DNA from 3 places in the Bacillus sp. Medicinal_06 genome. Region 2 is predicted to be linked to each of the others. Evidence: predicted binding sites of a transcription regulator. Region 2 holds the regulator's gene; each other region holds the start of a gene.
The links. Region 2 encodes LexA, which represses DNA repair genes until DNA is damaged. Its sites were predicted from a motif close to CGAACATATGTTCG; they were not measured.

Region 1: uvrB (excinuclease ABC subunit B) is a predicted target of LexA. The motif match lies at 2,309-2,322, and genes of this name have one in related genera.
Region 3: recA (recombinase RecA) is a predicted target of LexA. The motif match lies at 2,770-2,783, and genes of this name have one in related genera.

The regions. Positions count from the first base shown of each region.
Region 1 is NZ_JBWYHD010000006.1:274,672-279,854, forward strand. Features, by position in the region: gene uvrA (excinuclease ABC subunit UvrA) at 1-256, opposite strand, end outside; gene uvrB (excinuclease ABC subunit B) at 262-2,238, opposite strand; gene AC1M36_RS16770 (DUF4362 domain-containing protein) at 2,399-2,827, opposite strand; gene AC1M36_RS16775 (hypothetical protein) at 2,919-3,539, opposite strand; gene AC1M36_RS16780 (MerR family transcriptional regulator) at 3,536-4,291, opposite strand; gene AC1M36_RS16785 (hypothetical protein) at 4,396-4,623, opposite strand; gene AC1M36_RS16790 (hypothetical protein) at 4,665-4,880, opposite strand; gene AC1M36_RS16795 (helix-turn-helix transcriptional regulator) at 4,902-5,099, opposite strand.
Region 2 is NZ_JBWYHD010000012.1:20,693-25,875, forward strand. Features, by position in the region: gene AC1M36_RS22705 (DUF2935 domain-containing protein) at 1-684, shown strand, start outside; gene AC1M36_RS22710 (YfmQ family protein) at 966-1,388, shown strand; gene AC1M36_RS22715 (PadR family transcriptional regulator) at 1,714-2,025, shown strand; gene AC1M36_RS22720 (DUF1700 domain-containing protein) at 2,030-2,572, shown strand; gene AC1M36_RS22725 (DUF4097 family beta strand repeat-containing protein) at 2,578-3,378, shown strand; gene lexA (transcriptional repressor LexA) at 3,408-4,028, opposite strand; gene AC1M36_RS22735 (YneB family resolvase-like protein) at 4,171-4,827, shown strand; gene AC1M36_RS22740 (DUF896 domain-containing protein) at 4,873-5,112, shown strand; gene AC1M36_RS22745 (bifunctional metallophosphatase/5'-nucleotidase) at 5,156-5,183, opposite strand, start outside.
Region 3 is NZ_JBWYHD010000007.1:65,165-70,347, forward strand. Features, by position in the region: gene rny (ribonuclease Y) at 1-1,235, opposite strand, end outside; gene recA (recombinase RecA) at 1,668-2,699, opposite strand; gene AC1M36_RS17830 (competence/damage-inducible protein A) at 2,843-4,081, opposite strand; gene pgsA (CDP-diacylglycerol--glycerol-3-phosphate 3-phosphatidyltransferase) at 4,102-4,680, opposite strand; gene AC1M36_RS17840 (helix-turn-helix domain-containing protein) at 4,745-5,183, opposite strand, start outside.

The DNA of each region.
Region 1 (5,183 bases), on a different contig from region 2:
AAATGGCAGGAGATAAACCTTCAATTGTATCCACATCCGGTTTATCCATTTGCCCTAAAAACTGGCGTGCATACGCGGATAAAGACTCCACGTACCTGCGCTGCCCTTCCGCATAAATTGTATCGAATGCTAATGATGATTTTCCTGAACCAGACAAACCTGTCACAACAACGAGCTGATTTCTCGGAATGGTTACATCAATATTTTTTAAGTTATGCGCTCTCGCACCTTTTACAACGATAAAATCTTTGCTCACTATTTTCACCCTTCCGCTTTTAATTCTAGCAGTAAATCTCTCAGCTCAGCTGCACGCTCAAAGTCTAGTGCTTTTGCCGCTTCCTTCATTTCTGCTTCCATCTTCGCGATTGTTTTTTCACGTTCTTTCTTCGTCATTTTCTTAGCCGGCGTTGTTTCGTATACTTCTGTTTCTTCTGCCGCTGTTGTTGCACGAATTACATCACGCACTTCTTTCTGAATTGTTTTCGGCGTAATACCATGCTTCTCATTGTAAGCTTCTTGCTTTTGACGACGGCGCTTTGTCTCTTCAATTGCAATATTCATCGATTTCGTGATCCGATCTGCGTACATGATTACATGACCATTTTCATTACGCGCTGCACGACCAATCGTTTGAATTAAAGATCGCTCTGAACGTAAGAAACCTTCTTTATCCGCGTCTAAAATCGCTACGAGTGACACTTCCGGAATATCGAGTCCTTCTCGTAATAAGTTAATACCGACAAGCACATCGAACTTACCAAGGCGAAGATCACGAATAATCTCAATCCGCTCTAGCGTTTTAATTTCAGAATGGAGATAGTTCACTTTAATCCCAACATCTTTTAAGTAATCTGTTAAATCCTCTGACATTTTCTTTGTTAATGTTGTAATTAATACACGCTCATTTTTCGCAATTCGGTCTTGTATTTCTCCTAGTAAATCATCAATTTGTCCTTCAATTGGCCTTACATCAATTTGCGGATCTAAAAGCCCCGTCGGACGGATAATTTGCTCCACAACTTCCGGTGTATGCTCTAGTTCATATGGACCCGGTGTGGCTGATACGTACACAACTTGATTCGTTTTCTCTTCAAACTCTTCAAACATAAGCGGTCTATTATCCATAGCTGACGGCAGACGGAACCCATGGTCAACAAGCACTTGTTTACGTGCCTGATCCCCGTTATACATCGCTCTTACTTGCGGCACCGTTACATGTGACTCATCCATAACAATTAAGAAATCATCAGGGAAGTAATCTATTAATGTGTAAGGCGTTGAACCCGCTGGACGGAGCGTCAAATGACGGGAGTAGTTCTCAATCCCCGAACAAAATCCCATCTCACGCATCATTTCTAAATCGTAACGAGTTCGCTGCTCTATCCGCTGCGCTTCTAGTAATTTACCGTTATCATTTAATTCTTTTAAACGTTCTTCTAATTCTTTTTCGATATTTTCAATGGCAACTTTCATTTTTTCTTCACGTGTAACGAAGTGAGATGCCGGGAAGATTGCTACATGTTCACGTTCTGCTAATACTTCACCTGTTAAGGCATTCACTTCACGAATTCGATCAATCTCATCTCCAAAAAACTCAATTCGAATGCAATGTTCATCAAGTGATGCTGGGAAAATCTCAACTACATCCCCACGTACACGAAATGTTCCACGCTGGAAATCAATATCATTACGGCCGTACTGTACATCAACAAGTTCACGAAGCAACTGATTACGATCCTTCTCCATACCAACGCGCAAAGAAACAACAAGTTCACGATATTCTTCTGGTGAACCTAAACCATAAATACAAGAAACACTTGCCACAATAATGACATCATCACGTTCAAATAAAGCTGATGTTGCGGAGTGGCGCAATTTATCAATCTCATCATTAATTTGTGCATCTTTCTCAATAAACGTATCGGTTTGTGGTACATACGCTTCCGGTTGATAATAATCGTAGTAACTCACAAAATACTCAACCGCGTTATTCGGAAAGAAATCCTTGAGCTCACTATACAACTGTCCCGCTAACGTTTTATTATGAGCCATTACAAGTGTTGGCTTCTTCACTTCTTTAATCACATTCGAAATCGTAAATGTCTTACCCGTTCCTGTCGCTCCAAGCAACACTTGATGTTTCTTACCATTTTTAATCCCTGCTACAAGCTGCTCTATCGCTCTTGGCTGATCACCTTGCGGGGAGTATTCAGAGACAATTTCAAATTGATGTTCCAAAAAACCGACCTCCTCGTAAAAAATCTGTATTCCCATTTTACCACGAATGCCCATAAAAAAACCAAGAAAACGAACAGATATTCGGTAAAGTTTTCGACAATATATACATAGAAAAAGGAAGGAGCCCTCTTCATATAAGTTCCTTCCTTTTTAATTTCATTTATTTTATTGGCAAACTGAACAAGTGATACCCATTATGATCAATCTCTTTCTTACAATCATGTAGCGTATACCTTATATCTTCACGAATATCTTTTATTACCTTTTTACAAGTATCAGAGTAAATTCTCTCATCTTTACCTGCAAATTTATCATAGGAACTATCTAAAGAATAGCTAATTGCTTTTCCATCGTATTCTAACGTTTGGAAGATTGGGTCTCCTTCATCTGTATAATTCACAATCCTTATTTTATCTCTGTCCCCTTTTTCAACATTTGTAACGAACTTCTCGAACTTATGTAAATTAGAAATTTCATGCCCTTTTGCAATCACATCATTTTTCTCATCGATCTTACTGTTAGACTGTGAACATGCTACTAAACTTACTATAAAAAGATATATCAAACTCGTTCTTTTCCTGATCGTCACCCTCCCCTATTCAAGTTATTTATATACACTGTAAAAGATTCTTTATAACTACTAGCACAACCTTTTATCAAATAAAAAAGTCACTCTTATTTTATAAAAGTGACTTCTCTTTCCCTTTCTCCTTCTTCGGAAAAAACACATAGGAAAATGTAATAATCGTATCAATAAGAAGGACAATGCCCCATATCTGACTTATACGACTTGCCGCCTTATTTAAAACAATACCTTTTTCAAGCCAATCGCCCCACTGTTCAACCGGAACAAGTCCATACATAAAGAAAAATACAATATGAACGGCAGTAAACAAAACAAGATGTAAAATCCACTCCCAAAGCTCCTGCTTCGTATGAGCCCGGCCCGTAACTTCTAATGGCTCCTCAATAATAGGCATCGGTTCATTTCGCCATTTAGCAACAAGCTTCTGCACGCGTATATCTAATTTTTTCAAATCTTTTTTTCCATAAAAGAGTGCGTAAAGTAATATCACTAAGGTTATAATTTGAAAATTAGAAAACTTCCCTGTGTGATAATAGTCAATAACTCCTAAAGTCAAAATAAATACTTCATTAATCAGCAATACAATTCCCATGATAAAACTTGCTTTCCGTAATCGAAACCCATAACGTAGTAAAAAAAATCCAATAGCTGATACCCAAAATACAACTTCCGCTCCAATTAAGAAATACCAACGATATTCTGCAAGTAAACTCATTTCGCCCGCTCCCTCTCATCATATATACGAAAAGCCTCATCCATATACGTTAGAAGCTCTTCTTCAATTGGATACATATTCATCTTCTGTGAATCTTCTTTTGACTTTCTTACTTCCCACAATTTATCTAGAAATGCTTCATCGCCATTTGCCATCTCCATACACTTCTCCATTAACCTTTTTGTAGCCTCTTGTACTTCATCATGAGATGCAGCTTTTCCTTCTTTCATAAAGATGCGTAATTCCTTGAATACATCCACCCATTCTCGAACATTTTCATCTTCCTCACTCATATTTGGCAAATTGCCCAGCAATTTTTGTTCTTCCTCTGAAAATATCTTTTTTTGAAACATTTCGCGTATACGAGGAGACTGTTTTGAAAGTTGAATCAGTTCAAACATGATTTTCCAATCCAGCTCTCCTTCAAGTTCTGCTGAATACACGACAGCCTGCAAAATCTTTTCCATCCGATTAAATTTTTTCTGCTCTTCTTGTACAAATTTAAGCTGTTTTGCCAACGATTCTTTCAAACTTAATTCATCTGTCATTAGCATATTCATAATCTCTTTTAGCGAGAAGCCCATTTCTTTTAAAAACAAAATTTGTTGCAACCGAATGACATCAGTTTCACTATATAGACGGTGTCCACCTTCTGTTTTCCCACTCGGTTTCAGCAAATCAATTTGATCATAATAACGGAGCGTTCTTACTGTAACTCCTGTTTCCTTTGTAAGTTCTTGAATCGAAATCATTCCCATCACCCTTTCCTCTTTCATTGTAAAAGATGACGTAACGTAACTTTCAAGTGTTTTTGTAAAAAAATGCAAAAAAGCTGATTACATGAATGAACCAGCTTTTACGGGAATAATATTTTTTGAATTGTACGTCCACATGTCAAAACAATCACACCAACTAAAACGCTTGTTGCTGTTTTATGATAGTGCGCTGATACTAGTAAATAATACGATAATCCAACAACTCCAATCACAACAAGCATACTCGGCACTGGATTGTGAACAAAATTTTGCATACCCCATATAAATGCAAATAACGCCGCTACCACACATAAAACCGCTAATCCCATTCTTTTTCCCCTTTATTTATCTATTTGTAAAACTTACCTCGCTACTCACTCTCTTCTACTTTTCTAAACTGCCACTTCGGCCAATAGTTCACAAAAAAGTATATAAACTGTCCAATCACAAAAAGAATAAATGGCGTCCCCGCACTCCCGTAAACAATCAAATTATACATACCCCATACCGCTAAACTGATTGCATAAAACAATCCTAAATATTTAAAAGCTTTATTCGATTGATGTCTTTCATACTCATCTTGCATTCTCATTCTCTTTTCACTCCTTTATTCCAATGTAAATATCTCCTCTACCCTCATCTCAAAATACTTCGCAATCTTCAGAGACAATTCCAAACTCGGGTTATAACGATGATTTTCAATTGCCACAATCGTTTGCCTCGTCACTTGCATCGCTTGCGCCATTTCAATTTGCGTTATGTAATTTTGCTTTCTTAGTTCTTTAATTCTATTTTTTACACCCATAGGCTCCACCTTTAAAAGTAAAGATATCTTTACTTTAATTATAAATATTTTCCAGAAATAAGTAAAGATATCTTTACAAAATAA
Region 2 (5,183 bases):
GTAGAGCAGTTTTTTCAGCTTTTTGATCGACATTTACAAAAAGCATTCTCTATTCCTCAAACTGTTCAAGCAGTCAGGCAATTAAACGAAGAAAGTATTCAGCTCGTTTATGCTTTTCGTAATTATAAAAGAAACCTTTTAATTTTAATTATTAATTGTAAGGTAAGTGGTTTCAATTTTCCGTTATTAGTAGATCATATTGCACGAGAAGCGGAATATTTTATAAGAACACTTCAGAAATTTAATGAAGGAAAAATGGATCCAATTCAAGATGCGATAATTAGTGAAAATGTGTTTTGGCTAAGAATTATGATGGAGCACTCTCGTTTTATTGCCTCGCTGCTTGATCAATCAGAGCGAAATTTAGTTCATACTGCTTCGAAATTTGGTGATGATTTTGAGGTTCTTCTTGGTCAAGCGAGGGATGTTGAATCTATGTTATATCAGAAACAGCCGACATATCCGATTATTGGAAAATTAAATAAAGATAGTGAAAATGCTACAGTTGAATTGAGGAATTTCAAAAAAGCTGGATTAGAGCTTATCCAAACATGTCAAATTAAAAGTGTAATTAATCCGTTATTAGCTGACCATGTTGTAAGAGAAGCTGAGCATTTCTTATTTATGATTCATGTGTTGGAAGAAAGGTTGAAACAAAAACAGATGCAACAGTCGATGGGATAAGTGCTTTATTATCATGGTAGATACATAATAGAGCCTATAGATTTCGAAGAATTCTATTTAATAGTTTATTTTTTTATCATGAGAAGGTCGGTAATTTCTATTCTAAGGAATTATCGGCCTTTTCTGTATGCTCGCCTTTCTTCATAAATATAGACTGTACGAAAGTGGATGATCCAACTTCGTATCAAGTTTCACACAATATACAAAAAATAACTAATTACACTGTGATAATATTAGTAATGGAATAATATGAATTTAGAACGTAACGGAGATGATAAAATATGACGACGTGGTTTGTAGTTATGTTAATTCTTTTCGGTGCTTTTAAAATAATAGTGGCGAGTATACCAACTTCTGTTGTAGAGTCTATTATTAGTAGATTTGAACTGCATCCGCAACTTAATAATGAGGCTGTTACTGTAACTGTCGATGGAAAACGCTTAGAAGGTGAAGAGAAAATTCAAATTGTTGATTATTTTAACGAAGCGATATTTTTAGAAAAATATTATTTTCCTCCACAAAGCAGTGGGACGCCATTGATCATCGATACTAAGAGGGGAAAAAACGATGTTAGGTTTTCTGTGTACAGTTACGATGATCACGTTGATGTAGTCAAGCAGTATAAGAAGAAAGTAGTCGCGTATAGTCTGCGTTCCAAAAGCCTTCAAAACTATTCTCTTTTAGTAACGGGAAATTTAGCTTAAAGAGATCATTAAAGAAACTGTTTAAACATATTATAAATACTGATAAGTTAATTTTAAAATGATATTACATATGAAACGGTATATTTAGGAGGAGAATTAGGGATATATCTCTGATGTAGTTATGTTAGGACATAACAATCTATAAAAAATATGATTGATCACGGTTTTTCCTGTAGTTAGGGGGGATCGTGATTTTTTAATTAGTTGGGTATAAAATGGTTTTTAATAGACAACAGTACCTTGCAATAAACAATAGTAAATGGTATATTATGGGTAACGCAAGTACCTTGTATTGAGTGGTACTGATTGGAAAGGAGGATTGTCTTTGAACGTCCAGTTTAAAAAAGGTGTGCTAGAGCTGTGTGTACTGGCGCTTGTCAAACGAAAAGATTGCTACGGTTATGAACTCGTTCAGCAAATCTCCAATAAATTTTTAATATCGGAAGGGTCAGTATACCCATTATTACGTCGTTTAACAAAAGAGGGATATTTTCAAACGTATTTAAAAGAATCAACAGAAGGACCACCACGTAAATATTATCAATTAACGACTCAAGGAGAAGCGCAACTTCATTTACTTGTAACGGAGTGGCGTGATTTTGCTAAAGGGGTACAAGAAATTATTGAAGAGGTGTAATGAGATGAACAAAGAACAGTTTCTTCGAGAATTATCGGGACATCTTAGAAAGGTACCAGAAGAAGAAAGACGTGATATTTTATATGATTATGAGGAGCACTTCCAATTTGGATTAGAGGAAGGGAAGACAGAGGCTGAAATTATAAAAGGACTTGGTTCACCAAAAGCAATTGCGAAAGAGATGTTGGCATTATATCGTTTTGATGAGATGAAGAAAGATCCGTCTGCTTCGAATATAACAAGAGCTGTAATGGCGGCAATTGGTCTTAGTTTATTAAACTTTATTATTGTATTAGGACCTTTAATTGCAATCGTAAGTTTTATATTTTCCCTTTGGGTTGGAGGCGCGGTCTCGATTGTGGCGCCATTGCTAGTAGTGATTAAGATACTAACGGGTACATTCTTATGGCTTGATATATTTGTTTCTATTACATTTGTTGGAGTTGGATTATTGTTATGTATAGTTGCTTACTACTGTACAAAAGGGTTTAAAAATTTTTGTGTGGGCTATGTCAATTGGAATCTCAAAATGATTAAAGGGGAATAGATGAGATGAAAAAGATATTGTTAGTAGCTGTCGCTTGTATCATTATTGGAATTATTGGTATATCACAAACATATACAAAAGCAGTAGATGCGGCAGAAAGGGGGAATAAAGAAAAGGTTATTAAAAATGAAGAAATCCGAAATTTGGAAATTGATTTAGATGCTGGAGATGTTACGATTCAAAAAGGAAATGATTCTTCTTTTTATATAAAACAAATAGGAAATATTGCAAAACAAAAAGTGAGTGTTGATGAACAAGGGGATACGCTAAAGGTTCAAGGTAAGATAAAAAAAGGGGTTTCATTCGATTTTTCATTTTTATCTTTCGGGTTTAAAGCGCCAGGGATAATAATCGTTGTTCCGGAACGTTCTTACCAAGATATAAAAGTAAGTTCTTCTGCGGGTGAGATAACAGTAAATGATATAAAAAGTGAACGTGTAGAAGCAACGACGTTTGGTGGAGATGTAGAAATGGAGCGGGTGATAGCGAAGAAAGTAGAAGGGTCTTCAAAAGCAGGAGAAGTTAAAATGAAAAAAGTAAGTGGAAAAGTTGTAGCGAAAACAACAAGTGGAGATGTAGATATTGTAGATCATGATCCTAAATATGATTTAGAGGCAAGTTCAACTGCAGGAGAAGTTGATATTCGATTACTTCAGAAGCCTCAAGATGCGACTATAAGTGGGAAAACATTTGCAGGAGAAGTGGAGATTTTCAAAGAAGAAACGAAAAATGTAACATTAGGAAATGGTAGTGTAAAAATTAGCGGACAAACATCTGCAGGAGACGTTACAATTGAAGCGAATTAAAAAATAGACCAGTTTAACTGGTCTATTTTTTAATGTAAATCGCGGTATACACCGATTACTTTTCCAATAACAGAAACTTTATCTAAAAGGATCGGTTCTAAAGAAGAGTTTTCTGGTTGTAAGCGGAAATGATCTTTTTCTTTGTAAAAACGCTTTACAGTTGCTTCGTTATCTTCTGTTAAAGCAACAACGATTTCCCCGTTGTATGCAGAATGTTGTTGGCGAACAACAACTAAATCTCCGTCCAGAATACCCGCTTCAATCATACTATCTCCAGAGATTCGTAACATAAATACTTGGTCTGCTCCAGCAACAACACTTGCAGGAAGTGGGAAGTGTTCCTCTACACTTTCAACTGCTGTAATCGGTAAGCCTGCTGTAACTTTCCCGACGATAGGAACTTGAACAACTGATTGTGTTTCTGTTTCGATTTTCACTTCTCCTAAAATTTCAATGGCTCTCGGTTTTGTTGGATCACGTCGAATATAACCTTTTTCTTCTAGACGTGATAAATGTCCGTGCACAGTAGAACTAGAAGCAAGGCCAACCGCTTGACCAATTTCGCGTACGGAAGGTGGATAACCTTTTTCTTGTACTTTTAGTTTGATGAAGTCGAGAATGTCTTGCTGGCGTTTTGTTAACTTTTCCATGTTTTTTAACACCTCGTTTTCTTTCAATTTTCTTACTTATAAGTATAACATGCGAAAAAACATTCTACAAACATAAGTTCGAACAAAAAGACGATTTGTGATACACTAAAGGAAAAATCGAAATGAGAAAGAGGGTTTTAAAATGAATGCAATCATTTATGCCCGTGTAAGCACAACGAAAGAAGCGCAGGAAACATCATTATCACGCCAAAAAGATGAATTATTGCATTTAGCTGAGCGGTATCAAATGAATGTTATAAAGGTGATTGAGGAGAAGGCAAGCGGTTATACGATTGAAAGAGACGGTATATTAGAAGTGCTGGACATGATTCGAGATGAAGAGATTGATGTGCTTCTCATTCAAGATGAAACGCGGCTTGGAAGAGGGAATGCAAAGATTGCGTTAATGCACTGTTTACATAAAGAAGGGATCAAAGTATATACACATACGCATAATGGGGAATTACAGCTTTCTGATTCAGATTCTATGGTATTAGATATTATTGGTATAGTTGAAGAGTATCAGAGGAAGATTCATAATTTGAAGATTAAACGTGGAATGCAGAGAGCGGTAGAAAGAGGGTTTCGTCCAGAAAAAAATTTAAAAAATCGTCATTTGAGTACAGGACGTGAAAAGAAAGAAGTGCCGATTGAAGAAATTGTACGTCTTCGTCGTAATGAATTAACATTTGAGGAAATTGCTGCGACGCTTCGTGGTTTTGGACATGATGTATCAAAAGCAACAGTACATCGCAGATACGTGGAATATACGAAGCAATTGCTTGATAAACAAGACTAACTATTGTATGATAATAATCAGTTTTAAGTAGAAAGGGGATTCGAGATGCTAAGTCACGAACTCATTGAACGCATCAATTTCTTAGCGAAAAAAGCAAAAGCTGAAGGATTAACTGAAGAAGAACAACGTGAGCGCCAATCGCTCCGTGAACAATATTTAAAAGGATTTCGTCAAAATATGTTAAACGAATTAAAAGGCATTAAAGTCGTTAACGAAGAAGGTAAAGATATTACACCAGCGAAATTAAAAGCATTAAAAAAACAAGATAATGCAAAGTTAAATTAAAAGATGGGCGAAGCCCATCTTTTTTTGATTTTAGTAGAATTGTTTATTTGATAACTTTCCAATTACGGTTG
Region 3 (5,183 bases), on a different contig from region 2:
GGCTCTGTATCACCATGGTGAGATGCGATACTGTTAATAACAACTGGATGCTCTTTATATTTCGTTGCGAGTTCAACACCAATTTCAACGTGACTGCCTTCTACTTCATGGTCAATTGCTTTTCCGATATCATGCAATAGACCTGCACGTCTCGCTAACTTTTCGTCCTCGCCAAGCTCCGCTGCCATAAGTCCTGCTAAATACGCTACTTCCATAGAGTGTTTTAACACGTTTTGACCATAACTTGTACGGAATTTCAAACGACCTAAAATCTTGATTAAATCCGGATGTAATCCGTGTACACCCACTTCAAATGTCGTTTGTTCTCCCACTTCACGAATATACTCATCCACTTCACGTCTTGATTTCTCAACCATTTCCTCAATACGCGCTGGGTGAATACGTCCATCCTGAACGAGCTTATCAAGAGCGATACGAGCTGTTTCACGACGAATCGGATCAAACCCTGATAGGATTACCGCTTCTGGCGTATCATCAATAATAAGGTCAATACCCGTTAACGTTTCTAACGTACGAATATTACGCCCTTCTCGTCCGATGATACGTCCCTTCATTTCGTCATTTGGAAGATTTACAACCGAAACGGTTGTTTCAGCAACATGATCAGCTGCACATCTTTGCATTGCAAGAGATAAAATCTCTTTTGCTTTCTTATCCGCCTCTTCTTTCGCACGAACTTCACTTTCTTTTACCATAACGGCAATTTCATGAGAAATTTCACTTTCCACTTTCCCTAAAATGATTGCTTTCGCTTGTTCGCGTGTCAGATTGGAAATGCGCTCTAATTCCGTTTGTTGCTTTTGAACTAACTCTCCCACTTTGCTTTCCAACTCTTCAATCTGTTGTTGTCTCGCTACAAGAGATTCCTCTTTCTTTTCTAACATTTGCTCGCGCTTATCGAGCGTTTCGTCTTTACGATCAAGGTTCTCTTCTTTTTGCATTAAACGATTTTCTTGTTTTTGTAATTCGCTTCTACGATCACGAATTTCTAATTCAGCTTCTGTACGAAGTGTATGAATTTCATCCTTTGCTTCTAAAAGCGCTTCTTTCTTAAGTGCCTCTGCTTCGCGATTTGCATCTTCTAAAATGCGTTTCGCTTCGTTTGCTGCACCATTAATCTTCGCTTCTGCAATAGACTTTCGAACAAAAAAGCCAACAACTGCACCGACTGTTGCAAGCAAAATGGAGATGAGTACCCAAACTGTACTACTCATGATTTCACCTCCCCTTGCTATGAATGAAAAAAGACTGTCGGCATGTACATTGATTTGCAACGTACAGCAAAGACCGTCGCCCCGCTTTTTTAAGGGACTTTCTTCATTTCACAATTAAAATGTCATATTATTATTTCGAAAAGGTATAGGACCTACTCCGAATGTTACTTCTCTTCTAGAGAAGAGTGTATCGTATATAAGAAAAAATATACATTCTCATTGTATCTATCGCATTTTTCATTGTCAAGCGTTGTCTACTTTTACTTTCTTTACCTTTGTCATGAAAATCTTCTTTTAACGAAGAAAGTTTATATTCACTAATGATACCAGCTCCTACCAAATCAATTTTCACAAACGAGAGTACCTTAACGAACAACCACATTACATATTATTTTGGGATAAAAAATAAAAGACACGAAATCGTGTCTTTTATTAGTCAAGAAGAGTTCCTTCTTCTGTGCTCTCAGGTGCAGAATCTTCACCAATCCCATGATGTTCACGAATAAAGAAGGCAATTTCCTCCCTTATATCTTGATTTTCTTTTAAGAACTGTTTCGCATTTTCGCGTCCTTGTCCTAAACGTTCTTCATTATAAGAATACCAAGCACCGCTTTTTTGAACGATATCAAGTTCAGAAGCCATATCTAAAATCTCACCTTCTCGTGAAATACCTTCTCCGTACATAATATCCACTTCAGCAACACGGAAAGGAGGTGCTACTTTATTTTTCACTACTTTTACTTTCGTTTTGTTACCAACAATGTCATTACCTTGTTTTAATTGCTCAGCGCGACGCACTTCTAGACGAACTGTTGAATAGAATTTCAACGCACGACCACCTGGAGTTGTTTCTGGGTTCCCGAACATAACCCCAACTTTTTCACGAATTTGGTTAATAAAGATTGCAATTGTTTTTGACTTGTTGATTGCACCAGAAAGCTTACGAAGTGCTTGTGACATTAAACGTGCTTGTAAACCGACGTGAGAGTCACCCATTTCTCCTTCGATTTCTGCTTTTGGTACAAGAGCTGCTACAGAGTCAATTACGATGATATCAATTGCACCGCTTCGTACTAATGCTTCTGCGATTTCTAAACCTTGTTCTCCTGTATCAGGCTGTGATAATAATAACTCATCAATATTAACACCTAACTTTTGTGCATATACCGGATCCATCGCATGTTCTGCATCAATAAATGCCGCTTGTCCACCTTGACGTTGCACTTCTGCAATCGCATGTAAGGAAACCGTTGTTTTACCTGAGCTTTCAGGTCCGTAGATTTCAATAATACGGCCTCGCGGATAACCACCAACACCTAAAGCTACATCAAGTGCTAACGAACCACTTGGTACTGTAGAAACTCTACGTTCTGCCTGTTCTCCTAACTTCATAATGGAACCTTTACCGAATTGCTTCTCTATTTGTTTTAACGCCATATCTAATGCCGCTTGACGATCACTCATTCAAAATTCCTCCTTAACTGAATTGCTAATCTTATTATACCTATTTTCATATTAATTTGCCAACAAAAATCGAACATTTATTCGATTTTTTTATTTTCTATAGAAGAATGTATGATTTTTCATTACAAAAAAGCTAGAAGAGATTAAATCTCTTCTAGCTTTTTATACAAATGATAAAATCCATATTTTACAGAGCGTTCTCGGACTTGCTGACGACTTCCACTTAATTTAAGAGGGAATACCACTGTCGGCTCATCCTTTATTGCTAACCCAATAAATACAGTTCCTGGTTCTTTATTTTCTGAAAAATCCGGTCCTGCTACTCCCGTGAAGCTAATCCCAACATCTGCCTTCAGCAATGCCTTTACATTTTCAGCAAGATAATGAGCGCATTGTTCACTAACAGCACCAAGTGTTTGTAATGTTTCTTCAGGTACATGTAATATATGTTGCTTTACATCGTTATGATAACAAATTACGCCGCCCTTAAATACAGAAGATACACCAGCATTTTCTGTTACTTGATTTCCAAACAGACCACCTGTTAAACTTTCCGCACACGCTAAAGTTAAACCTTTTTTCTTCAATAAATCAATTGCTTTAGTATGAAGAAAATCTTGGTTATATCCGTAGAAAAATTCCCCTACTCGTTCTAAAATCAAATCTTCTACATGTTGAATAAGTACTTCTGCTTGCTTTACATCATGATGTTTAGCGGTCAAGCGAAGCGTTACTTCTCCATCTGAAGCTAGCGGAGCAATTGTTGGATTTGTTTGCCCGTCAATTAAGTCTTGAACTTTCACTTCCAGTTGGGATTCTCCAATGCCGAAAAAACGAAGAACACGGGAATATATATGCTCTTCAGTTGTAAAGTTACGTAAAAATGGCTCTACATAACTTGTATACATCGGTTGCATTTCTTTTGGTGGACCAGGTAACAAAACATACACTTTTTCGTTCTTAGCTAAGCCCATACCTGGTGCCATACCATGATCATTTGCAAATACAGTCGAGCCTTTTAAAACAAGTGCTTGTTTCTTATTATTTTCTGTGAATTCACGTCCTGTGCGTTTAAAATACTCGCCAATTGACGTTAATGCCACTTCATCATAAACAAGTTCTTCTTGTAAGGTTGAAGCAATGGTTTCTTTCGTTAAATCATCTTTTGTCGGTCCTAATCCACCAGTAAAAATGAGGATATCTGCACGCTTTTCAGCAATTTGAATCGCCTCTTGTAAACGATGATTATTATCACCCACAACAGTATGATAATACACATTAATTCCGATGGAAGCTAACTTTTCAGATAAAAACTTCGCATTTGTATTTGTAATTTGTCCGAGCAACAATTCTGTTCCAACCGCAATAATTTCGGCATTCATTCCGATTCCCCCATAAGCTGTTATTTTGAATTTACAAAAGCAGCTCTATTTTTCCAGAAATAGTCCCAGCCAGAAATAACTGTAAAGAAAAGTGCGATCCATATGAAAATATCCGCAACCGGAATATGGATTAAATTTAACGGTACATCATGCAATAAATACGCTGAAATCGCAATAATTTGCGTCCATGTTTTAATTTTCCCTAACATATTTGCCGCAACAACCTCACCAGTTCCAGCCAGAACAAGACGTAATCCCGTTATAGCAAACTCACGACTAATGATTACAATAACAATCCAAGCTGGTACATATTGCATTTCTACTAATGCAATAAGCGCAGCTGAAACAAGTAACTTATCAGCTAACGGATCAAGAAACTTCCCTAGATTTGTTACGAGATCATACTTTCTTGCATAATGTCCATCAATCCAGTCTGTAGCTGAAGCAACAATAAAAATGATTGCCCCTACTAAATGTTGAATTGGTAAATCTACATTTCCAACTGTATATGTTCCCCAGTTAAAAGGAGCTAACATAATTACTAAAAAAATTGGAATTAGGCAGATTCGAGATATTGTAATTTTATTTGGTAAATTCACAGCTATTCCTCCATCATGTCAAAAACATTTGTTCATTGAAAAAAAGTCATCGAGGCGATGACTGTTATTGTGCAGGTTGCCCTACCCCTAGATTTTTAAACACTAATCTTTGGTGATATTCCTTTTCTGGATCTAATGGGAAAGCAACAACTTGGCCATTCAGTTTAACATCAACATTTGGTGCACTTCCAATGTTAAGATGTACTTCTTTCGCTGTTGTTAAATCATGTTTTTCTGTTTGTCCCTCTTGAAGTGTACCATTAAAAATGGCATTTCCATCCTCATTTTTAATATCTACATAACTTGCACCCTTCGCTGTAATCTCTAACTCAAGTGCTTTATTATTATGAACTTCCAAAGTAGATACCTTTCCACTTGTTCCAACAACCTTCACTTCTTCTTGTCCAGCAGGCGGTTGCTGTGCTGGTGGTTCTTCTTTCTTCGGTTCTTCTTTTTTAGGCTCTTCTTTTTTAGGCTCTTCTGCTTTTACTTCATCTTTCTTT